2 regions of the Mycobacterium saskatchewanense genome follow, and region 2 is predicted to be linked to the other one. Evidence: predicted binding sites of a transcription regulator. Region 2 holds the regulator's gene; the other holds the start of a gene.

Region 1 (9,074 bases), 980 kb from region 2:
CGTACTGGATGACCTTTTCGCGCTGGTCGGATTCGATGTCCATGTCGATGTCGGGCGGCCCGTCGCGGGCCGGCGACAGGAACCGCTCGAACAGCAGCTCGTTGGCCACCGGGTCGACGGCGGTGACGCCCAGGGCGTAGCAGACCGCGGAATTCGCCGCCGAGCCCCTGCCCTGGCACAGGATGTTGTTCTCCCGGCAGAACCGGGCGATGTCGTGGACCACCAGGAAATATCCCGGAAAGGTCAGCTGCGCAATGATTTTCAGCTCGTGCTCGATCTGGGCGTAGGCCCGCGGCGCGGCATCGGCGGGGCCGTAGCGGGCACGCGCCCCCGCCATCGTCAGCTGCCGCAAAAAGCTGTCCTCGGTGTGCCCGGCGGGCACCTCGAACGGCGGCAGCTGGGGTGCGATGAGCGCCAGCCCGAACGCGCACCGCTCGCCGAGCTCGGCCGCGGCGCTCACCGCCTCGGGGCACCACGCGAACAGCCGGGCCATCTCCTCGCCGGACCGCAGGTGCGCGCCGCCCAGCGGGGCCAGCCACCCGGCGGCCGAGTCCAGGGACTCCCGGGCCCGGATGGCGCCCATCGCCATGGCCAGCCGGCCGCGCGACGGCCCGGCGAAGTGCGCGCCGGTGGTCGCGACCACGCCCACACCGAAGCGCGGTGCGAGGGCGGCCAGCGCCGCGTTGCGTTCGTCGTCGAGCGGGTGACCGTGATGGCTCAACTCGACGCTGACCCGCCCGGCGCCGAACCGGTCCACCAGGTCGGCCAGCGCACGCTCCGCCGCGTCTGGTCCCCCGCTGCAAAGCGCTTGGCGCACATGGCCTTTGCGGCATCCGGTCAGGATGTGCCAGTGCCCTCCGGCGGCCTCGGTCAGCGCGTCGATGTCGTAGCGCGGCTTGCCCTTCTCGCCGCCGGCCAGGTGCGCCGCGGCCAGTTGCCGCGACAGCCGCCGGTAGCCCTCCGGGCCGCGGGCCAGCACCAGCAGGTGCGGACCGGGCGGATCCGGCGTCTCGGTGCGGGCACCACGCCCCAAAGACAGCTCGGCCCCGAACACGGTGCGCATCTCGAGCTCGGCGGCCGCCTCCGCGAACCGGACCGCCCCGTACAGCCCGTCGTGATCGGTCAGCGCGAGGGCACGCAGGTCCAGCCGGGCGGCCTCCTCGACGAGTTCCTCCGGGGTGCTGGCCCCGTCCAGGAAGCTGAACGCCGAATGCGCATGCAGCTCGGCATACGAAACGGAACGAACGATGGACGAACGGGCCGCCCGGCCGCGTGCCGGCGGTTGATACGCCGCGCGCTTGGGGGACAGCGGGGCGTCCTCCCCGACCACGGGTGGCTCGCCGGCATGGCGCGGCTTGCCGTCGAGCACCCGTTCCATTTCCGCCCAGCTCGGCGGCCCGTTAAACCAGCCCACCCCCGCGAGTGTATCGAATACATGTTCGACTCACACCCAATATGTTAAACGCATCGTCAACTTCCAAACACGTTCTTAACGTGCCCGGTCTACCGCCGGGCACCTCGTTACCAGATACTGGTACGGGTGCGAAAAGCGACAGCGGGGGGCTGGGCATGGCACAGCTGAGGACCCTCGACACGGCGTTCCTGCGGGCCCACGACCCCGACCAGCGCGCGAGCCTGGCGATCGGGGCGGTCGCGATCGTCGACGGCGCCATCCCCCGCCCGGAGGAACTCAAACGCCTTCTGGCCGAACGGGTTACCTCGATACCGCACTACGCGCAGCTGCTGCGGGCGCCGGATCTCGACTGGGTAGACCACCCGAACTTCGCCCTGACCGACCACCTGCACCACGCGGCCGTCGCCCGCCCCGGCGGTGACGCCGAACTGTCCCGGGCCGTGGCGCGGGCCCTCGAACGCCCCCTGGACCTGAGCCGGCCACCGTGGGAGTGCTGGGTGATTCAGGGCCTGCGCGGCAATCGGTGGGCCATCGTCCTGAAGGTGCACCACTGCCTGGCCGACGGCCACTCCGCGGCGCACCTGCTCGCCCGCCTGTGCGACGACGCCGACGGCGAAGCGTTCGATGACGTTGCCCCGAAACCGGTTTCGGCCCCGACGAGGGAGACACCGGGCTGGACGCCGGCCCTCGTCGCGCTGCGGCGCGCCTCCGCGCTGACCGGCGCGCTCGCCGGTGCCGCGCTGCCCATGTGGCCGGGCCCCCGGGCCGCCGGGGCTCGTGGCGGAGCCACCCCGCGCCGCTACCGCTCGGTGCGGGTGCCGATCGCCGACGTCGACACCGTCTGCCGCAAGTTCGGCGTGACCGCCGACGACGTGGCGCTGGCCGCCCTCACCGAGGGCTTCCGGGCGGCGCTGCTTGGCCGCGGCGAACAGCCGCGCGCGGATTCGCTGCGCACCCTGGCGCCCCTGCGGGCAGGGCCGACGCAATCGGCGATGTTGTCGCACCTACCCGTCGAGCACGACGACCCGGTGCAGCGGCTGCGCAGCGTGCACCGCCGGCGGCGGGCGAGCGAAACCGGCCTGCCAGAACCGGGCGGAATCCTGGAATCGGCGCTCAACTTGATACCGAACCCGTTGCGGACCAACCTTTTCCAGCTGCTTGCGCGCCTGCCCCAGCGCGGCATCGTGAGCCTGGCAACCAGCGCGCCGGGACCCCGCCGGCAGCTGAGGCTGATGGGCCGGACGATGGAGCGCCTGCTGCCCATCCCACCGACGGCCGCGCAGCTGACCACCGGCGTCGCCGTGCTCAGTTACGGCGACGAGCTGGTGTTCGGCATCACGGCCGATGACGACGCCCCCTACGACGTCAAGCAGTTGGTGGCCGGGATCGAACTGGGCATGGAGCGGCTGGTCGCGCTGAGCCAGGACTCGGTGCTGCTGTTCGGCGACGAACACCGGCGCAGGCGCGCGCTCCGGGAGCGCGCGCGACTGGCGGGGCATCCGTCCGCGTCGGGGCAGGCGCGTCGCTGACCCGACCCCGGCACCGTCGAGCCCCGTGAGAAGGTGGGGCGTGCGCAAATCCGGCCCGGTCACCATCGATGCGCGCCGCCATGACGCGGTGCTGTTCGACCCCGGCGCCGTGGTGTCGCCCGGGGGCGGCGCGGTCGATTCCGCGCTGGCACTCGCCCGGCGTTTGCGCCAGGCCGGGGTCGGCGCCGGGGTGTTCTCGGCGGATCCGGAATGCCGGGCCGCCCTCGCATCGGCGGGCGAACTGTTCACCGCGGTCGCCGGCGGCCCGGTGCAAGCGGCCGCCGAACTGAACGTCCGGCCGGGCCGATGCGCCGTCGCCGCGACCGATGCGTCCGGGGTCGGCGCCGCGCGCGACGGCGGGTTCGCGCTGGTGATCGGCGTCGGCCGCCCGGGGCGCCGGAAGGCGCTGGAAGCCGCCGGCGCCGACGAGGTCGTCACCGACCTGAACGAAGTCACCGTGCGGACCGGGAACCGGCGGATGTCGCAGCTCCCGGACGCGTTGCATGCCGAGGGCCTGGGGGGCGGGCATCCGGCGGTGTTCTACGACTTCGACGGCACGCTGTCCGACATCGTTAACGATCCCGACGCGGCGACGCTCGTCGCCGGGGCGGGCGAGGCTCTGCGGCGGCTGGCCGCGCAGTGCCCGGTCGCGGTGCTGTCCGGCCGCGACCTCGCCGACGTGACCAGGCGCGTCGGCCTCCCGGGCATCTGGTACGCCGGCAGCCACGGCTTCGAGCTGACCGCGCCCGACGGGACGCACCACCAGAACGAGGCCGCCGCGGCCGCCATCCCGGTGCTGGAACAGGCGGCCGCCGAGCTGCGTGAGCGGCTTGGCTCGATCCCGGGAATCGTGGTGGAGCACAAGCGTTTCGGCGTCGCCGTGCACTATCGCAACGCCGCCCGCGACCGGGTCGGCGAAGTGGCGGCGGCGGTCCGCGCGGCCGGCCGCCGCGACCAACTTCGGGTGACCACCGGCCGCGAGGTCATCGAGCTGCGCCCCGACATCGACTGGGACAAGGGAAAGACGCTGCGCTGGGTGATGGACCACCTGACGCAGGACACCGCCGGCTTGCTGGTGCCGATCTATCTGGGCGACGACATCACCGACGAGGACGCGTTCGACGCGGTGCGCGCGGGACCCGTCGTCGGCGTGCCGATTGTCGTGCGGCACACCGACGACGGCGACCGGGCCACCGCGGCGCAGTTCGCGCTGGACAACCCGGCGCAGGCCGCCGAGTTCACCGACCGGCTGGCGCGCCAGCTCAGCGCGGCCTGACGCTCAGCCCTGCACGTACTCCACCGCCCCGTCGTCGAGCACCACGCGCGCATCGGAACCGTCGGCGGCAGAAGCCTCCGTGCGGAAGACCGCCTTGCCCGGTTCGGTGCGCCAGATCAGCGTCGTCAGCGTCTCGCCGGGGAACACCGGCGAGCTGAACCGCGCGGCGATCGAGGTGACGTTGGCCGCCACCCCCTGGCCGAGCTCGGCGACCAGCGCGCGGCCCGCGACGCCGTAGCTGCACAGGCCGTGCAGGATCGGCTTGGGGAACCCGGCCATTTCCCGGGCGAACCACGGGTCGCTGTGCAGCGGGTTGCGGTCACCGGACAGCCGGTAGATCAGCGCCTGGTCCTCGCGGGTGGGCAGCGGGACGCGGGCGTCGGGCTCGCGGTCGGGGAACTCCGGCGCCACCGGACGCTGGCCCGGCTGGCCGCCGAACCCGCCCTCGCCCCGGATCACCAGCGTGGTGAGCGTCTCGGCGACGAGTTCCCCGGAGTCCGGGTCGGTGCCGCGGCCGCGCAGCATCAGGATCGCGTTCTTGCCCTCCCCCTTGTCCTGGATGTCGGCGACCTCGGAGACCACCGACAGCTTCCCCGCCGGCGGCAGCGGCGCGTGCAACCGGACGGCCTGCGACCCGTGCAGCAGCATGGCCCAGTTGAACGAGCCGACCTTGCCCGCCGCCCCGAACGCCGGGCAGCAGATCACCGCGTACGTCGGCAACACCTGCTGGGTGATGCCGTGGCTGTTCTCCGTGGTGAACGACAGGTCGTCGAGCCCGGCGCCGACACCGAGCGCGTAAAGCAGCGTCTCCCGGTCCGTCCATTCGAACAACATCGGCTCCGTGACGGCGCCGACGGCGCTCGGGTCAATGGCCATGGGGTCTCCTTCCAAGCATTTTCTCCGACGCAACCATCGCAAACCCTTCCCAGCGACGCCCTCCGCAGGGCAGGCTATCGCCATGCGCAAGGGGAGCAGGAGCGGGAAGGCATTCAAGGGACTGGCCGTGCTCGCCGCGGCGGTCGTCGTCGGCGCCTGCGGCGGATCGCCTCAGGTGCGCAGCATCACGGTGACATTCATCCGGCATGCGGAGTCGGAGGCCAACGCCAGCGGCACCCTCGACACCTCCGTTCCGGGCCCGGGCCTCAGCCCCACCGGCCAGGGCGAGGCCCAGCAGCTGGCGCACGCCCGGCACGATTTCGACGCCGTCTACGCCTCCACCATGACGCGGACCCAGCAGACCGCGGCGCCGCTGGCCGCCGAACTCGGCAAACAGGTCGAGGTGCTGCAGGGCATCCAGGAGATCAACGCCGGCTGGTTCGAAGGCAAGCCGGTCTCGATGTCCCCGTCGACATACCTGCTCGCGCCCGCGGACTGGCTCAACGGCGACCTGCAGGACAGCATTCCGGGGTCGATCTCCGGCAAGGAGTTCAACCAACAGTTCACCGCCGCCGTCAACAAGGTCTACAACAGCGGCCACAGCAAGCCGGTGGTGTTCTCGCACAAGTTCGCCATCGAGTACTGGACCCTGCTGAACGCGAGAAACGCCAGGGACACCCTGGCCAGCAGCCACCCGCTGCCCAACGTCGGCCGCGTGGTGATCAACGGCAACCCGGCGACCGGCTGGACGCTGGTCGAATGGGACGGCATCCGCAACTTCGACAGCTGACCCGCCGCGGGGACGGTTGACCGGGCGGCCGCCAGCCGCGACGATGGCTGGATGCGCTATATCGTTACCGGCGGTACCGGGTTTATCGGGCGCCGGGTCGTGTCCCGCCTGCTGGACACCCGGCCCGGCGCCGAGGTGCACGTCCTCGTCCGCCGCCCGTCCCTGGGCCGCTTCGAACGACTGGCCGTCGACTGGGGCGACCGGGTCAAGCCGCTGGTCGGCGAGCTGCCGGGTCTGACGGTGAACGACGAGACGCTCGCCGAGCTGGGCGGCCCCGAGGGGCGGGTGGACCACGTCGTGCACTGCGCCGCCGTCTACGACATCACCGCCGGCGAGGCCGAGCAGCGCGCCACCAACGTCGAGGGCACCCGGGCCGTCGTCGACCTGGCGCGGCGCCTCGACGCGACGCTGCACCACGTCTCGTCGATCGCCGTCGCCGGCGACTTCGCCGGTGAGTACACCGAGGATGACTTCGACGTGGGCCAGCGGCTGCCGACCCCGTACCACCGGACGAAGTTCGAGGCCGAGGCGCTGGTGCGGTCGGCGCCCGGGCTGCGCTACCGCGTCTACCGGCCGGCGGTCGTGGTCGGCGATTCGCACACGGGCGAGATGGACAAGGTCGACGGCCCGTACTACTTCTTCGGCGTGCTGGCCAAGCTGGCGGCGCTGCCGTCGTTGACACCCATGCTGCTGCCCGACACCGGGCGCACCAACATCGTCCCGGTCGACTACGTCGTCGCCGCGCTGGTCGAGCTCATGCACGCCGACGGCTCGGACGGGCGCACCTTTCACCTCACGGCACCGAAGACCATCGGATTGCGCGGCATCTACCGCGGCGTCGCGAAGACGGCCGGGCTGCCGCCGCTGCGCGGGTCGCTGCCGGGATCGGTGGCCGCCCCGGTGCTGAAGGCGCGCGGGCGCGCGCGGGTGCTGCGCAACATGGCCGCCACCCAGCTCGGAATACCCGCCGAGATTTTCGACGTGGTCGACCTCATGCCGACGTTCGTCAGCGACGAGACCCGAAAGGCGCTGCGCGGCACCGGCATCGAGGTCCCCGACTTCGCCGCCTACGCCCCCCGGCTGTGGCGGTACTGGGCCGAGCACCTCGATCCCGATCGCGCCCGCCGCGACGACCCGGCGGGACCGCTGCGCGGCCGGCACGTCATCGTCACCGGCGCCTCCAGCGGCATCGGCCGGGCGTCGGCCATCGCCATCGCGGAGAGGGGGGCCACGGTGTTCGCGCTCGCCCGCAGCGCCGACGCGCTGGACGAGCTGGTGGCCGAGATCCGCGCCGCCGGCGGCGACGCGCACGCCTTCACCTGTGACGTCACCGACTCGACGTCGGTCGAGGCCACCGTCAAGGACATCCTGGGCCGCTTCGACCATGTCGACTACCTGGTGAACAACGCCGGCCGGTCGATCCGCCGCTCGGTGGTCAATTCCACCGACCGGCTGCACGACTACGAACGTGTCATGGCGGTCAACTACTTCGGCGCGGTCCGGATGGTGCTGGCGCTACTGCCCCATTGGCGCGAGCGCCGGTTCGGGCACGTCGTCAACGTCTCCAGCGCGGGCGTGCAGGCGCGCAACCCCAAGTACAGCTCGTACCTGCCGACCAAGGCGGCGCTCGACGCGTTCGCCGACGTGGTGGCGTCCGAGACGCTGTCCGACCACATAACGTTCACGAACATCCACATGCCGCTGGTCGCGACGCCGATGATCGTGCCGTCGCACCGGCTCAACCCGGTGCCCGCGATCAGCGCCGAGCGGGCGGCGGCCATGGTGGTGCGGGGCCTGATCGAGAAGCCGGCGCGCATCGACACCCCGTTGGGCACGCTCGCCGAGGTCGGCAATTACGTCGCACCGAAGACCTCGCGGCGCATCCTGCACCAGCTCTATCTGGGCTACCCCGACTCGGCCGCGGCCCGTGGGCTGCCCGCCGCCGCATCCCCGGCGCGCCGCACGCCGAGCCGTCCCGCCCGTGCCGTCGCCCGCGGCTTCCGGACACCCCGGCCGTTCAAGCGCCTGGTTCGCATGGTGCCCGGGGTGCATTGGTGAACGTTTCACGCGGAGCCGATTGCGGTATTCCGGCGCCGTGATCGTTTGCGACAACCGGACCGACGCCGACCCGGTGGCCGCGGCGGCCCAGCTCGTCGCCACGACGGGCGTATGCCTGATGCCCTCGTTCGACGTGACGCGCAGCCTGGGCGTCGGCCGGGAGGAATGGACGCGGTTCGCCCGGCATTGGGAGCGCCTGGCGCCGGACCCCTACGCCGCGGATCTGGGGGTCACCCGGCTACGCCGCTACGGCCAGTACGCATTTCGTGACGGGATCATGCGGCCGATGCCCCCCGGCGTGTTCGCGCAGCCGCACGACTCCAATCCGCTCTACATCGGCAAGGACCGGATCTTCGCGCCGCCGACCGACGAGTTCAGCGAGGACCCGCTGCTGCCCGCGGTGGTGAAGCTGCTGGCCCGGGTGGCCCATGCCGTGGAGCCGCTCGACGAGGCCGCCGAGTGGAACGTCAAGGTCCATCTGTTCCGCACCCGATCCTCGCCGGGCAGGTCCGGTTTCGGCGACGGCGTGCCGACCCCCGAGGGGCTGCACCGGGACGGTGTCACGCTGGTCAGCTCCCTGTTGATCGGGCGGCGCAACGCGATCGGCGGCGAGAGCCTGGTGTGCGACGCCGACGGTCGGACGGTGCTGACGGCGACCCTGGCCGAGCCCGGGACGCTGCTCTTAGGCGACGACCGCCGCACCCTGCACGGCGTTTCGCCGGTCCGTCCGATCGACGGCTCCGGCCCGGCACAGCGCGACGTCCTCGTCACCACGTTCGCGTCCGCCTGGCCGTGAGCGCGATCTTCGTCGACGCCGACACGGGCATCGACGACGCGCTGGCGTTGATGTACCTGCTGGGCAGCCCGGACGCCGACGTGGTCGGGATCGCCTCGACCGGCGGCAACATCGCCGTCGAGCAGGTCTGCGCCAACAACCTCGGTTTACTCGAATTGTGCCGCGCCGCAGCCATTCCGGTGTCCAGGGGGGCCGACGACCCGCTGTGCGGCCGGTGGCCCCAGCACTCGAAGTTCCACGGCCCCGGCGGTTTGGGATACGCCGAGCTGCCCCCGATCGACCGGCGGGTCGCCACTCACGACGCCACCGCGGCGTGGATCGACGCGGCTCGGGCC
Region 2 (9,074 bases):
GATCGATGTGCTGGCCTGACACCCGATCGGCGAGCCGCCCACCCCGGCCGGGTATCCCAGCACCGTGACGCGGCTGCCGGGCGGCGGCGTGGAGCCCAGTGTCAGGGCCAGGCCGACGTGCGATTCGACCGACCCGGCGGCGTCGTTGCTCACCCGCGCGATCGCGTAGTCCGCGTGCGGATCCTTGCTGGCCGACCAGCGGGGGTCGAGGTAGACGGCGTCGGCCTTCCACACGTCGGCCGGGGCGGGCGGGGCATCACCCGCCAACCCCGGGACGAAGGTGATCTGGGAGGCGCCGGCCAGGCAGTGCGCCGCGGTGATCATTAGGTTGCCGCCCGTCGAATGCACCACCGAGCCCGTGCACACGTGCAGGGCGCCGCCGTCGATGAAGATGGCTCCGACGCGCCTGTCGGGGTCCACCGGGCCGGCGGCGGCCCTCTGCTGGGGCTGGGCCAGCCGCTGCACGGGCCCGCTGGCCCGCGGAACGGGCACGATCGGACCTGCCGCATGGTCGCCCGGCCGGACGCACGACGTCATCAGCGTCGCCAGGCCGACCACCGGGCACAGCAAGAACATCGGAGCGCGCATTTGGGTCCCATCATGCCTGACCGGCGCGCGCCGAGCGCGTCGCGCCGCGTGGTCAGGGCCGTGGATTAGGCACGAACGCCAGTGCGTTTCAACAAACGAGCGCGACTCGAAGTTCACTGTTGTTTCCTGGCGCCCGCCGATTTAGTGGACACTTGGTAGGGCACCCTGGATAGACCCCCCGAGAGGAGGCAATCCCCCATGGCCCACCATCAAGACCCGGATGACGCCTACTACCAGCCCGGGCAGCACGGCATGTACGACCTGGAGTTTCCGGCGCCCCAGCTGTCCGCCGCGGATGGCCGCGGCCCGGTGTTGGTGCACGCCTTGCAGGGCTTTTCGGATGCCGGCCACGCGATCCGGCTCGCCGCCGCGCACCTGAAGGCGGCGCTGGACGCCGAACTGGTCGCTTCCTTCGCCATCGACGAGTTGCTGGACTACCGATCGCGGCGACCGCTCATGACGTTCAAGAGCGACCACTTCACCCACTACGACGACCCCGAGTTGAGCCTCTACGCGCTGCGCGACAGTGTCGGCACCCCGTTTCTGTTGCTGGCCGGCATGGAGCCGGACCTGAAGTGGGAGCGCTTCATCACCGCCGTGCGCCTGCTCGCCGAGCGGCTCGGGGTGCGTCAGACCATCGGCCTGGGCACCGTCCCGATGGCGGTCCCGCACACCCGGCCGATCACGATGACGGCGCACTCCAACAACCCCGAGCTGATCGCCGACTTCACGCCCTGGATCTCCGAGATCCAGGTGCCCGGCAGCGCGTCCAACCTGCTCGAATTCCGGATGGCCCAGCACGGACACGAGGTCGTCGGGTTCACGGTGCACGTCCCGCACTACCTGACGCAGACCGACTACCCCGCCGCCGCCCAGGCGTTGCTCGAGCAGGTGGCGAAGACGGGATCGCTGGAGCTGCCGCTGTCGGCGCTGTCGGAAGCGGCCACGGAAATCCGTGGCCGCATCGACGAACAAGTCCAAGCGAGCGCGGAAGTCGCTCAAGTGGTGGCCGCACTCGAGCGACAGTACGATGCGTTCATCGACGCTCAGGAGAACAGGTCGTTACTAGCACGCGACGAGGATCTGCCTAGCGGCGACGAGCTTGGTGCGGAGTTCGAGCGATTCTTGGCCCAGCAGGCGGAGAAGAAACTCGACGACGAGGACCAGGCATGAGTTTTGCGCGCAGGAGTATTGCCCGATCGTTGATTGATCCGTTGCTCGATTGAATGGCCATGGCCCGGCCCGACACCCGGCCCGACTAAAAAGGTGCGCGAGATGACCGAGCGGAAGAGCAAAGCCAAGCTCCGCCCGGTGCGCGAAGTGACCGCGCCCACGCTGGAGTTCCGCACCATCCACGGCTATAAGCGGGCCTACCGGATCGCCGGCTCCGGCCCGGCGATCCTGTTGATCCACGGCATCGGGGACAACTCGACCACGTGGAATGCCGTGCAGGCCAAGCTCGCTCAGCGGTTCACCGTGATCGCCCCCGATCTGCTGGGCCACGGGCGGTCCGACAAGCCCCGCGCCGACTACTCAATCGCCGCCTACGCGAACGGGATGCGGGACCTGCTCAGCGTCCTGGACATCGAGCGCGCGACCATCATCGGCCATTCCCTCGGCGGCGGGGTCGCGATGCAGTTCGCCTACCAGTTCCCGCATCTGGTGGAGCGGCTGATCCTGGTCGGCGCCGGCGGCGTCACCAAGGACGTGAACTTCGTGCTGCGATGCGCCTCCCTGCCGATGGGCAGTGAGGCGCTCGCGCTGTTGCGACTGCCCCTGGTGCTGCCGGCGGTTCAGGTCTTCGGACGGGTGCTGGGCACCATGCTGGGCAGCTCCGGGCTGGGCCGCGACCTGCCCAACATGCTCCGGATCCTCGACGACCTGCCCGAACCGACGGCCTCGGCGGCGTTCAGCCGGACACTGCGGGCGGTGGTGGACTGGCGCGGGCAGATCGTCACCATGCTGGATCGCTGCTATCTGACCGAGGCCATCCCGGTGCAAATCGTCTGGGGCGCCAAGGACTCGGTGGTACCGGTCCGGCACGCGTGGATGGCGCACGCCGCAATGCCGGGCTCGCGCCTCGAGATCTTCGAGGATTCCGGCCATTTCCCATTCCACGACGACCCGGCCCGCTTCATCGATGTCGTGCAGCGTTTCATCGACACCACCGAACCCGCCGAATACAACCAGGGCGCCCTGCGGGAACTGCTGCGCACCGGTGGCGGCGAGAAGACCGTCACCGGCCCCGCCCCCACCCGCGTCGCCGTCCTGAACGCGATGGGGTCCGACGAGCGCAGCGCCACCTGAGCTTTTTCAGGGCGAGTCGCCGGCGAGCGCGCCGGCCACCGACGACTGGCGTTCAGTGCCCTCGGTGCAGCACCGCGGCGAGGTGGTCCTGCAGGGGTTGGCCGACGGCGGCCATCCGCACGGTGTACGACAGCTGATCGTCGTCGACGCGGAAGGAACGACTCAGCGCGGTCACCTCTTTGGCGGTCGGGGTCAGCCCGATCGAGGTGGTCGACAGCTCCATGTCGATGCGGCCGCCGGTGGCCGAATACGTGCCGACCTCGATCTCGGTGATGCCGCTCGGGTGGGCAAGGACCAATTCGATGTGGCCGGGCCGCGGCACGCGGAGGTAGCCGGTCTCGGCGTGCAGGGGTTTGCCGTCGGCCACCGCCCGGGTCTTTTGCCCGTACGCCAGAAACGGCTTGCCGACGTGGGAGAAAACGACTTCTTCGAGATAGTCGAACGGCTGGATCGTCGGGTACTTGCCGGCTCCCCGACCGGTCCAGGTGCCCAGCAGGGGCGCCAACGACGCAAGGTCCGGATGCAAGTCGATGGGCATGCGAAAAACACTAGCCGCGCCGGGGCCGGAACCGGTCAGCTCGGGGTGGTTACCTTGCGCTGCTCGCGGAGCGCCTTGATCTCGCGCTCGAAGTCTTCCGCGGACGAGAAGGAGCGATACACCGACGCGAACCGCAGGTACGCCACCTCGTCCAGATCGCGCAGCGGCCCCAGGATCGCCAGGCCGACCTCGTGGCTGGGGATCTCCGGCGACCCCGCGGCGCGCACGGTGTCCTCGACCTGCTGGGCCAGCAGGTTCAGCGCGTCGTCGTCGACCTGGCGGCCTTGGCACGCCCGACGCACACCGCTGATGACCTTCTCCCGGCTGAAGGGCTCGGTGACCCCGCTGCGCTTGACCACGGCCAGCACGGCTGTCTCGACCGTGGTGAATCGGCGCCCACACTCTGGGCACGCCCGGCGCCGCCGAATGGCTTGGCCCTCATCGGTTTCGCGCGAGTCGATCACCCGAGAGTCGGGGTGGCGGCAGAAAGGACAGTGCATCACCGCTCCTTCGCCGCGCTGTCAACCGGATATCGCAGAACCCGAGCGTACCCGCGCCCGGCCATGCACGGCCAACGCAGCCGTACGCCGGGCACGGCTGTCGCGGTCGGGATCGAGGGGCGTTGGCGCGGACCAGGTTTGGTCGCGCGGGCGCAACGCCGTCAACCGACGGGCGCGATCAGGGTCTGACCCGCGACCAGCGTCGGTGAACCGAGGTCGTTGAGTTCACGGATGCGCTGCACTACCTGACGCTCCGGCGCGTCCGGCGCCACCCGGTGAGCGAGGTCCTCGAGGGACTCCCCGCCCTCGACACGCACGACGGCGAGCCGATCCGGCACATGCGCCGCCGCGGCCGGGGAGCTGCCGTTGAGCGCCTCGCCCACGTTGGCCACCAGGCCCAGCCACAGCGTGATCAGCCCGGCCACTACAGCCAGCCCGATGGTGGTCGCCAGCGTCACGGGCCGCCTGCGGTGAGGCGCGGCCGACACCCGGACGCCGGTGCCGTAATAGCTCGGCGGCGCGACCGCCGGCCTCGCCGGGCCGGGGCGGCGGGAGCGGGCCACCCCGTCCCGGCCGTAACGTTGGCCCTGCACCGGTCCGTTGACCGGGCGCCGCATGCTGCTGGTACGCGGCGAGAGTGTGTGGGTGATGGTCATCGCAAGTCCTCCGGTCAACTATGCCTCGCTCGTGTGTTCGACACTGTATCGCTTGTGTGTTCGATAACCGAACATGTGAGCGAAGCGTGTCGGACGAGCAGAACGCTAGATCACTCCACCGACAAGTTCGTCGGTCGCTATCACTGGCATGGAGTTGAGATACCCGGTACGCCGAAGAGTTACACCATTGTGATTCGCGTGCGTGCGGGTTGTTTTCCGGGGGTTTCCGGCACGACACGCCAGTCGAACACATGTTTGATTCTTCGTCGCGCGGCGGTTACCCTCAGTGCCATGAGCGACAGCAACGACACCTCGTCGGCGGCGCGGGGCGGCCGTGCGCCGTCTCTGGATTCAACGCTGACCGAACGTCAGCGCACCATTCTCAATGTCATTCGTGCGTCGGTGACCAGCCGCGGCTACCCGCCGAGCATCCGGGAAATCGGCGATGCGGTCGGCCTCACGTCGACCTCGTCGGTGGCCCACCAACTGCGGACGCTGGAACGCAAAGGCTATTTGCGCCGCGACCCGAATCGGCCGCGGGCGGTCGACGTCCGCGGCGCCGACGACGAGGTGGCGGCGCCGGCCACCGAAGTCGCCGGTTCCGACGCGCTGCCGGAACCGACGTTCGTCCCCGTCCTCGGGCGCATCGCGGCCGGCGGCCCGATCCTCGCCGAGGAAGCCGTCGAAGACGTCTTCCCGCTCCCGCGTGAGCTGGTCGGCGAGGGCACGCTGTTCCTGCTCAAGGTGGTCGGCGACTCGATGGTGGAGGCTGCGATCTGCGACGGCGACTGGGTGGTCGTGCGGCAGCAGCATGTCGCGGACAACGGCGACATCGTCGCGGCCATGCTCGACGGCGAGGCCACCGTCAAGACGTTCAGGCGCGCCGGCGGCCAAGTGTGGCTGATGCCGCACAATCCGGCCTTTGATCCCATTCCGGGCAACGACGCCACGGTGCTCGGCAAGGTCGTGACGGTGATTCGCAAGATCTGACTGACGGTCGACTCCTCTGCGCGGCGACCGTCAGTCGGCCTTGATGAACCCGTTGGCCCGCGCGACATCCTCGTTGGCCAACCAGATCTCGGCGAGCGTGTCGTGGTAGAGCGCGCTCCCCGGGGTGTAATACAGGCCGAAGCTGGCGTTGGCCTTGATCGGATACCCGTCGGGCACCTGGTAGGGGTCGTCCAGCGGTAGGTGGATCGTCGGTCGACCGGCGGGGACCGAGTTGGCTGCCACAATCGGCCAGGCGGCCGCATCGTCGTCGGCACCGTCGACCTCGATGGCCGCGTGCCGTCCGGTGGTCGGCTCCCCGGCCGGTCCGGCGTCGACCGGGTTGACGGCGCCGGAGACCTCGGCGTCGGGTGCGGCCGCCTCCGGCGTCACGAGATCGGTGTCGGCGTGCGGACCGGCGGCGTCCGGGTTTGCCCAGTCGCCCGCCTCGTCCACGTCGGCCGCGTGATCGTCCGCCAGGGCGACCTCGGTGTATTCGGCCGGCGGATAGCCGCCCTCGTCGGTGTCTGCGTCGGCATGCTCCGCGGCCTCGTCCTCCGCATAACCCGCCTCCGGGTAGCCGGCGCCGGGGTAGGCCTGGTCCAGATCGCCGTCCGACACGATCGGGATGGAGTCGGTGTCCACGGCATCGGGGTCCTCGGCCCCGAATTCGTTCTCGAAGTGGCCATATTCCGCCGCGTCCGGCGCACCGCCCTCGACCTCGGCTGCGCCGCCGCGTCGCCAGCTGACTCGCGGCGCCGGCTCGTGAATTTCCGGTGGGTGGACGTCGCCGGGCGGGTAATGCTCACCGGAGACGTCGGCCTCCTCGTGTCCCCAGCGCGGCTCAACGGCGGAGTCGTAGCCGACGTCCGCATCGCCCCCCGGCTGGTAGGGCGCAGCGCCGTGGGCGGCCCGGCGACGGCGCCACCCGAACGCGACCAGCACCGACAACGCGATCAGCACCAGCACCGGAACCGCCGCCAGCAGCCACCACGAATGCCAGGTGAACTTCTTGGCGTGGGACGGCGGCGCGGCCGCGCCGCTCGGCTGGTTCTGCCCGGGCACCTGCAGGCCGGTCAGCAGCGGCGCCAAGTTGGCCGGATCGGTGCTGAAAGTATTCTTCGACCGGTTCCACGAAATCTTGCCGCCGGCGAACTGCTGCGAGATCACGTCGCCGTCGAGGGCCTGATCGCCGACCGGCGCGCCCAGCTTGCCGGCCGCGCCGCGCAGCTTGTCCCACGCGACCTTCATGGCCCCGCGCACGACGAACGCGCCGTGATCGGCAGTCCAGAAGATCACCGGCTTGTCGGCCGCCGAAAACGTGCAGATCCGGCTGGCCGGTCCGATGCCGCCGTCGGATTCGTTGCCCACCGGAAAACCCAGGTCGCTGCCGACCGGCCCGCCCAGCGACTCGTACTTGGTCAGGACGTTGCTCTCCACGGCGTTGGCGCCGGTGGCCGGGCTGAAGAACACCTTGCCGCCGGCAAAGTTCTGGGCGATCCCATCGCCGCCGATGGGGTACTGCCCACCTTGCTTGGCGCCCAATGGACCCGTGGTTCCGCCCGCCGCGCGCCAGGCCATGTTGATGGCCGCCGTCGGATCGATCGGGACCTGCAGGCCCTTCAGCTGGTCGCCCAGGCCCGCCGGCTCGGTCGTGAACTGCTTGGTCTGCCGATTCCAGGACACCTGCCCGCCGCTGAACTTCTGCGACGTGACCTCGCCTTGGTAGGTCTCGTCGCCGACCGGAGCGCCGAGCACCCCACCCGAGCTGCCGAGCTTGTCCCACGCGGCATTCATGGCGCCGCGCACCACGAAGGCGCCGTGCTCGGCGGTCCAGAAGATCACCGGCCTATCGCTGGCCGAAAACGTCGCGACCCGGCTGTCCGGGCCGACGAGGCCGGGCACTTCGTTGATGGTCGGGAAGCCCAGGTCGCTGCCGGCCGGACCACCCAGCGACTCGTACTTGTCGAGGATCGGCCCGAAGACGAACTTCGCGCCGGTGTCCGTGGTGTAGAACATCTTGCCGCCGTCGAAGTCCAGCGCGAACCCCTCGCCGACCGGGTAGACGTCGCCCTTGCGGGCACCGAGCGGTGAGGTGTCGCCGCCGGCCTTCTCCCAGGCGGCCATGATGGCGGCCTCGGCGTCACCGATCGGCGACGCCAGAGCCACGGGCGCCAGCAATGCGGCGGCGAGCGCCGTGGTCACCAAACCGACCAGCGCGCTTCCGACCAGCCTGCGCATGTGCCCTCTGTGCCCTTTCACCAAGCCTCCCAGCCGACGGGCGCGGCCTCTGGATGCGACCACGCCCGTTCCGTGCAGACCCGGCGAGCGGGTCGTCTCCCCCCAACGGGAATCGATCCCTATACGACCCGCATCGCCACCGGGCTCGCACAACTTTGCCCCTGAGGAAGAGAAATGCGAAGTCAAATGACAAATAGTACAAAAACGGATACCGCACCGATGTCGAAATGATGCACGACTGCGCCCGAATCGCGGCCAACCGATTGCGCGCCGATCCGATTCGGTTATCGCATCGGCCGCCGACAATGGCGGTTTCCCCATGGCCGCGTGGTCACCGACGCACCAATAGACGCCGCGGACACTCGCATGACGGTGCGCGACCACACGATCGGCGTACGCGGACCACATGCGCCGACGGTACGTGAACGGCCTTACCGGGCGAGGGTCAACCCGACCCAAAGGCGCTGAATCCGGGCGAAATCCCCGCCGGATCAGACGCCGAGGCTGCGGCCGATGATCTCCTTCATGATTTCGGTCGTGCCGCCGTAGATGGTCTGCACGCGCGCATCCAGATAGGCGCGGGCAACGGGGTATTCGCGCATGTACCCGTAGCCGCCGTGCAGCTGCAGACACCGGTCGATCAGGTGCACCTGCTTTTCGGTGCTGTACCACTTGGCCATCGCGGCCTGCTCGGCCGTCAGCTTCTTGTCCAGGTGCAGCCGGATGAATTCGTCGACCATGATGCGGACCACGGTGGCTTCGGTCGCCAACTCGGCGAGCACGAAACGGCTGTTCTGGAAACTGCCGATCGGCTTGCCAAACGCCTTGCGCTCCTTGGTGTATTGGAGGGTCGCCTCGAGCACCTGCTCCATGGCCGCGGCCGCCATGATGGCGATCGAGATGCGTTCCTGCGGCAGGTTCTGCATGAGATAGATGAACCCCATGCCCTCCTGGCCGAGCAGGTTCTCGGCCGGAACCTTGACGTCGGTGAACGACAATTCGGCCGTGTCCTGGGCATCGAGGCCAACCTTGTCCAGGTGACGGCCGCGTTCGAAGCCTTCCATGCCGCGCTCGACCACGAGCAGCGAAAAGCCTTGCGCGCCTTTGTCCGGATCGGTCTGCGCGACGACGATCACCAGATCGGCGTTGATTCCGTTGGTAATGAACGTCTTTGAGCCGTTGAGCACGTAGTGGTCACCCTGCTTGACCGCGCGCGTCTTGATGCCCTGCAGGTCGCTTCCGGTTCCGGGCTCGGTC

The links. Region 2 encodes LexA, which represses DNA repair genes until DNA is damaged. Its sites were predicted from a motif close to CGAACANNTGTTCG; they were not measured.
Region 1: a site for LexA is predicted at 1,429-1,442, ahead of G6N56_RS23185 (error-prone DNA polymerase). Genes of this name have one in related genera too.

Annotation. Positions count from the first base shown of each region.
Region 1 is NZ_AP022573.1:4,889,520-4,898,593, reverse strand. Features, by position in the region: gene G6N56_RS23185 (error-prone DNA polymerase) at 1-1,414, opposite strand, end outside; gene G6N56_RS23180 (wax ester/triacylglycerol synthase domain-containing protein) at 1,570-2,943, shown strand; gene otsB (trehalose-phosphatase) at 2,984-4,219, shown strand; gene G6N56_RS23170 (MaoC family dehydratase) at 4,223-5,095, opposite strand; gene G6N56_RS23165 (histidine phosphatase family protein) at 5,178-5,885, shown strand; gene G6N56_RS23160 (SDR family oxidoreductase) at 5,937-7,943, shown strand; gene G6N56_RS23155 (2OG-Fe dioxygenase family protein) at 8,062-8,739, shown strand; gene G6N56_RS23150 (nucleoside hydrolase) at 8,736-9,074, shown strand, end outside.
Region 2 is NZ_AP022573.1:5,872,948-5,882,021, reverse strand. Features, by position in the region: gene G6N56_RS27675 (trypsin-like serine peptidase) at 1-588, opposite strand, end outside; gene G6N56_RS27670 (proteasome assembly chaperone family protein) at 787-1,761, shown strand; gene G6N56_RS27665 (alpha/beta fold hydrolase) at 1,864-2,895, shown strand; gene G6N56_RS27660 (peroxynitrite isomerase) at 2,948-3,433, opposite strand; gene nrdR (transcriptional regulator NrdR) at 3,469-3,933, opposite strand; gene G6N56_RS27650 (LysM peptidoglycan-binding domain-containing protein) at 4,095-4,589, opposite strand; gene lexA (transcriptional repressor LexA) at 4,881-5,579, shown strand; gene G6N56_RS27640 (LGFP repeat-containing protein) at 5,610-7,817, opposite strand; gene G6N56_RS27635 (acyl-CoA dehydrogenase family protein) at 8,309-9,074, opposite strand, start outside.